Linked DNA regions of Sinorhizobium sp. BG8. The protein of the gene in region 1 interacts with the protein of each later gene in a pairwise test. Links are inferred from orthologs where the notes say so. Each region holds a gene or a part of one and is shown on either strand. Other genes may lie near its edges.

Region 1 (3,265 bases):
TCCACCGAGCACGACTTCCGGCTTCACGTCATAGAGCATACCGACGATGTCTGCCTTGTCGTTACGATTGCGGGTGTGGGATACGACCGCCGCTGGTGTCGCATCTTCCACCTCGGCGGTGGTCACGATGCCTATCGACTTCTTGGTCTGGCGGCGGATAGCCTCGGCGATCGTCTCGACCCTCGGATCATCAAGGCTGTCCTGCGTGCGATCGCCATAGACCCCGATGGCGTTGATCAGCGTCTTGTGTCCCGTCATGTAGGCCGACATGGTGTTGGCGCTGTCAGTATCGATGGAGTTGACGGCGGAGGTGCCGATGAAGGCCATCCGTTCGAGGTCATCCATGTTCAGGCGACCGTTCGCCTTTCCTTCGGACATGCCCTTGGACATGATGCGGGCGGCGGTGCGATGCGCGACCGAAAGGCCATCACCCACGATAAAGATGACGTTTTTCGCCTTGGGCTGCGCAGCCGTGCCGAAGACCTCCCACGAGACAGTCTTGACCTGGTCGCCGGCCTTGACCTCCACCTGGTAGCTGCCGGGCGCCGCGATGACGGCGTTGCGCAGGAGAAGAGCCGATCCCAGCTCCTTGTCCTCCTTACCCTTCTCCATGGCGACATAGGATGCCGTCGCACCGAGCACGCCCTTGTAGTCCTGGCCGTTGACCGTGACCTGGATGTCGTCGGCCTTCACCGGCCCCTTGAGCTCTACCTTGAAGTCGAAAGGCGAACCGGCGAGAATAGTCGCCCGATCAATAGGATAGACCTCCGCGGCAGAGGCCGCGTGACCGAGCATCGTGGCGGCCGCGAGCGTGGTGAGAAGTGTTCGCATGGGGAACTCCCTTTATGTGCATTCCGTCCTGGCAGCTCCTAGCGCGCGGTCGTGACAGCGGCGTGACAGGATTGGTCGACGCCTTGGCACCCTTCGATTTGCGGATCCGCGCCCTTGACTCTACGACAAATCAGCGTATGAGCAGCACTGCAAAAGGAACCCCCATGTATAGCTCTGGTCTTGCCATTGCCGCCATGTCCGCCCCGGCACACGCTGCCGGAAGGGTTTATTTTTGCCGGATCATTTCCAAAACCACGGCCAAAACGACGACGAAAACCGTCTGACGTCTCTGGCCCGCCGCTCTCTCCCCGGTTTGGCCGGGGACAGAAACCCGCGCCAAGGCCGGCGGGTTTCCCCTCCAAAGTCGCGGAGAGAGAGAAAGAGAGCAGGATTATGGGTTTCAAGGTCGCAATCGCAGGTGCCACCGGTAACGTGGGTCGCGAAATGCTGAATATTCTATCGGAGCGGAACTTCCCCGCCGACAAGATCGTCGCGCTCGCGTCCGCCCGTTCGCAGGGCACGGAGGTTTCCTACGGCGACAAGACGCTCAAGGTCTCCAACCTCGACAACTACGACTTCTCCGACACCGACATATGCCTGATGTCCGCCGGCGGCGCTGCTTCGCTGAAGTATTCCCCGAAGATCGGCCAGCAGGGCTGCGTCGTCATCGACAACTCCTCGGCCTGGCGCTATGACGCCGACGTTCCGCTGATCGTTCCGGAAGTCAACCCGGACGCGATCGAGGGCTTCTCCAAGAAGAACATCATTGCCAATCCGAATTGCTCGACGGCACAGCTCGTCGTGGCGCTGAAGCCCCTGCACGACCGTGCGGTGATCAAGCGCGTCGTCGTGTCGACCTATCAGTCGGTCTCCGGCGCTGGCAAGGAAGGCATGGACGAACTCTTCAACCAGACCCGCGCGGTCTTCGTCGCCGATCCGATCGAGAGCAAGAAGTTCACCAAGCGCATCGCCTTCAACGTCATTCCCCACATCGACTCGTTCATGGAAGACGGGTACACCAAGGAGGAATGGAAGGTCCTGGCCGAAACCAAGAAGATGCTTGACCCGAAGATCAAGGTGACCTGCACCGCGGTCAGGGTTCCGGTTTTCATCGGTCACTCGGAATCGGTCAACATCGAATTCGAGAAGGAAATCACCGCCGACGAGGCTCGCGAGATCCTGCGCGAAGCGCCCGGTTGCCAGGTGATCGACAAGCACGAGAACGGTGGCTACATCACGCCTTACGAGTCGGCCGGCGAAGACGCGACCTACATTTCGCGCATTCGCGAGGACGCGACTGTAGAAAACGGACTGAATATGTGGGTGGTTTCCGACAACTTGCGGAAGGGTGCAGCCCTCAATGCAGTCCAGATCGCAGAACTCCTGATCAACCGCGGCCTCATCAAGGCCAAGCAACAGGCTGCGTGACTGAGAAAAACATAGAACGTTCCAGTAGAAGTCCCGCCCAGTCCGTCGATCGGACAGCGGGGCTTTTGCGTTGACGTGAATCGGACCGGTTTTCACGCGGTTTTTACTCGGATCGCGATGACTTCAACGGTATGGAATGGCATTGTTGCCGCGGCGGATAGCGGATGTTCGCAAAACTGCGCGGTAGTGGGTGTAACAGGCGTCCAACGCTCTCTTCCGAACATCTTCGGGAGAGATTGTACGCTACGAAAGTGACAATCGGGCAAATACGGGGTTTTTCATGGGCATGACGAACAGCTTCGCCGGGTTTCTGGCGGCACTGGCACTTTCGGCTTCTCTTCCGATGGCCGCACATGCGGCACAGTGTGGAACGAATGGTTCGGGCTTCCCCGCCTGGATCGATGGTTTCTCGCGGGAGGCGGTTGCGAACGGCATCAACCCATCGACGGTCGATAAAGCGTTCGCGAATGTGAAATACGCCACTGCCACGATTCGCGCAGACCGCGGGCAAAAGAGCTTCAAGCTCTCGCTTGAGCAGTTCATGCAGAAGCGGGGCGGCCGGGCGATCGCCAGCCGTGGCAAGAGCCTGAAGAAGCAGAACGCGGCGCTGTTTGCCAAGATTGAGAGCCGTTATGGGGTTCCGGCCGGACCGCTGCTTGCGATCTGGGGCATGGAGACCGGCTTCGGCGGCTTCCTCGGCAAGGAGCACACGATCTCGGCAGTTGCGACGCTCGCCTATGACTGCCGTCGCTCGGACTATTTCACCGAACAGCTCTACGCGACACTGCAGCTCGTCGAAAACGGGACATTGAACGTCAACGCCCGCGGTGCGGCGCACGGTGAAATCGGCCAGACGCAGTTCCTGCCGGTCAACGTTCTGAAATACGGCGTCGACGGCGACGGCAACGGGCGCATCGATCTCGTCGGCTCGAAGGCAGACGCGCTCGCCTCGACGGCAAACTTCCTTCGCGGACATGGCTGGATTCCCGGAGCAGGCTACCAGCCG
Region 2 (3,071 bases), 550 kb from region 1 along the record:
GAAAGCAGGAGCAGCGACGGGGAGACGATCACGATGCGGGCTCGGTGGGCGCGCTGGACGACCATTTCGAAGGATTCGTGAATTGCCGCGAAAATCGACTCTGACGGCACGAACAGGAAGGCGGTGTCCTGTGTCTCGCCGGCGATGAGGTACTTCTCCGCAATGTCGCGGATATGGACCTCCATGTCCCTTCGGAACTGTGTTGCCGCGGCTTTCGCCGCCTCTGGCGATCCGGCGGCGGCAATGGCATTCCATGCCTCCAGCGGAAATTTCGCGTCGATCACCAGCGGCGGCTGTCCGTTCGGCATGCGGATCGTGCAATCTGGACGTACGCCGGTAGAAAGCTGCTGTTGGAACCCATAGGCCCCCTGAGGCAGTCCGTCTGCGACGATGGTCTCCATGCGCGCTTGCCCGAAGGCACCGCGTGTCTGCTTGTTGGAGAGGATGGCCTGAAGGCCTACGACATCCTTTGCCAGCGACTGAATGTTCGTCTGGGCGGAGTCGATCACGGCAAGCCGCTCCTGCAGCTTCCTCAGATTGTCGTGGGTCGCCCGTGTCTGCTCGCTGATCGACTGCCCGAGGCGTTGGGTGAGCCCGTCAAGCCGCTGGTTGATCGCCTGGTTCGTTTCCGCCTGGCGCGCGCCGAACACTTCGGCCATGGCGGCCACGCGGCCCTGCAGCTCGGTCTGCGCCTTCAGGAGCTCGCCAAGCTGGATCTGCGCGGAGGAAGCAGCCTCCGCATCCCGCCTGTTCGAGCGCCGGGCGAGCCCGATCGTGAGCGCGACAAGCACAAGGAAACCGAGTGAAGCGAGCGCTAATGCGGGATTTCGGGACACGGTCTCCGAGGCACGAATCACCACATGATGAAGGGAAGATTGGAAATCCATGCGCGGACCATAGCACCGTTTCGCGAGAGTGTAAGATCATAACGTGAACAAACTGCGACCGTCTACAGCGACGCGCAAGAGAATTGAAAGCTGCCACGCAACACGCTAAGGAGACGCATGACCATCAAACCGCTGATAATTCTTCCCGATCCCATACTTCGTCAGGTCTCCAATCCCGTGGAGGCCATTACCGACGACATCCGTCGGCTGACAGAAGACATGCTGGAGACGATGTACGATGCTCCCGGGATAGGCCTGGCGGCGATCCAGATCGGCGTGCCTCGTCGTATGCTCGTGCTGGATGTCTCCAAGGAAGGCGAGGAGAAGCAGCCGCGGGTGTTCATCAACCCGGAAATCGTGGCGTCTTCCAGCGAGCGGTCCGTCTACGAGGAAGGCTGCCTGTCCATCCCGGACTACTATGCAGAGGTTGAGCGGCCGGCCGCTATTACCGTCCGCCATCTCGACCGGGAGGGAAAGGAGCATATCGTCGAGGCCGACGGTCTTCTCGCCACCTGCCTCCAGCATGAGATAGACCACCTCAACGGCGTATTGTTCATCGATCATATATCCAAGCTGAAGCGCGACATGGTGATCCGGAAGTTCACCAAGTCAGCAAAGGCCAGGGGTACAAAAGCGATCTAGCTGCCCATTCTGATTGGGGCACGGTGTAATCGCAATCGGCCCTGACGACGGGCGAGCCATGCGCATCGCGACGAGAATGACGTCGAGGGGCTTGATTTGGAGCGCGCAAACCCTTTTGAAGAGGGCTGATCGAGACAAGAGACCCGCACGATGGCGCTTCGTATAATTTTCATGGGCACGCCCGACTTTTCCGTACCGACGCTGACGGCGCTGGCGGACGCGGGGCATGAGATCATCGCCGTCTATTCGCAGCCGCCGCGCCGTGGCGGACGCCGCGGCCTGGAACTGCAGAAGTCGCCCGTGCATCTGGCAGCCGAAAAACTGGGCATCGAGGTGCGCACGCCGCTGAACTTCAAGCAGGAGGAGGACCGCGAGGCCTTCCGGTCGCTCGATGCCGACGTGGCGGTTGTCGTGGCCTATGGCCTTCTGCTTCCGGAAGCGATCCTGGGCGGCACCCGGCTCGGCTGCTACAACGGCCATGCCTCCCTGTTGCCGCGCTGGCGCGGCGCAGCTCCGATCCAGCGGGCGATCATGGCGGGGGACAGCGAAACCGGCATCATGGTGATGAATATGGACAAGGGGCTGGACACCGGTCCCTTCGCGCTCACGAGCCGCATTCCGATCACCGAGAACATGACTGCCAGCGATCTGCACGACGCTCTGATGGTCGCGGGCGCCAGACTCATGGTCGACGCGATGGCTAAGCTGGAGGCGGGCTCGCTTTCCCTGACGCCGCAGGCCGAGGAAGGCGTCCTCTACGCCGCCAAGATCGACAAGATGGAGACCAGGATAGACTTCGCCCGGCCCGCGCGGCAGGTGCATGACCACATCCGCGGGCTTTCGCCCTTCCCCGGTGCCTGGACCGAAATGGGCGTTTCCGGCCGGACAGAACGGGTCAAGGTGCTTGCCAGCGAACTGGCGGCCGGTGCCGGTGCACCTGGCGAGGTTCTTTCGGACGACCTCGTCGTCGCCTGCCTCGATGGCGCGGTCAGGCTCACCCGCCTCCAGAAGGCTGGCGGCAAGGCACTGTCAGCGAACGATTTTCTGCGCGGCACATCCGTTCCCGTCGGCGTGGTCCTCTCCTGATGCCGCGCTATCGCCTCCTCATAGAGTATGATGGCACGCCCTATGTCGGTTGGCAGCGGCAGGATAACGGTCCCTCCGTGCAAGGTGCGATTGAAAACGCGATCCTGTCGCTGACGGGCGAGACGGTTTCCATTCGCGGAGCGGGCCGCACTGATTCCGGCGTCCATGCCATGGGGCAGGTGGCTCATGCCGATCTCACTCGCGACTGGACGGACCATACCTTGCGCAACGCGTTGAACGCGCACCTCGGCCAGGCCGGGGAAAGGGTCGCGATCCTCGCAGCAGCCAAGGTGGCCGACGACTTCGACGCGCGGTTCTCGGCGCTCCGCCGGCACTATCTTTACCGCATCATCTCCCGCCCGGCGCCGCTTGCCCTCGAGGCTAACCGCGCCTGGTTCGTGACACGAGCGCTCGATCACGAAGCGATGCATGCGGCCGCTCAAGTTCTGGTCGGCA

The links.
Region 2: the proteins of F3Y30_RS02820 (region 1) and def interact in binary tests that used the Escherichia coli proteins (3 or more experiments, as listed by UniProt). The link is inferred for Sinorhizobium sp. BG8 from one-to-one orthologs.

Annotation. Positions count from the first base shown.
Region 1 is NZ_CP044011.1:609,638-612,902, forward strand. What follows is about bases 298-3,241. They hold F3Y30_RS02820 (aspartate-semialdehyde dehydrogenase), read left to right. Parts: upstream 298-1,224; coding sequence 1,225-2,259; downstream 2,260-3,241. Other genes in these bases: F3Y30_RS02815 (alkaline phosphatase), read right to left, coding at 298-831; F3Y30_RS02825 (lytic transglycosylase domain-containing protein), read left to right, coding at 2,540-3,241. Outside these bases: more of F3Y30_RS02815, read right to left, coding at 1-297; more of F3Y30_RS02825, read left to right, coding at 3,242-3,265.
Region 2 is NZ_CP044011.1:1,159,958-1,163,028, forward strand. What follows is about bases 17-2,766. They hold def (peptide deformylase), read left to right. Parts: upstream 17-1,004; coding sequence 1,005-1,529; downstream 1,530-2,766. Other genes in these bases: rmuC (DNA recombination protein RmuC), read right to left, coding at 17-887; fmt (methionyl-tRNA formyltransferase), read left to right, coding at 1,680-2,615; truA (tRNA pseudouridine(38-40) synthase TruA), read left to right, coding at 2,615-2,766. In the rest of the region: more of rmuC, read right to left, coding at 1-16; more of truA, read left to right, coding at 2,767-3,071. UniProt on the Escherichia coli protein: Removes the formyl group from the N-terminal Met of newly synthesized proteins. Requires at least a dipeptide for an efficient rate of reaction. N-terminal L-methionine is a prerequisite for activity but the enzyme has broad specificity at other positions.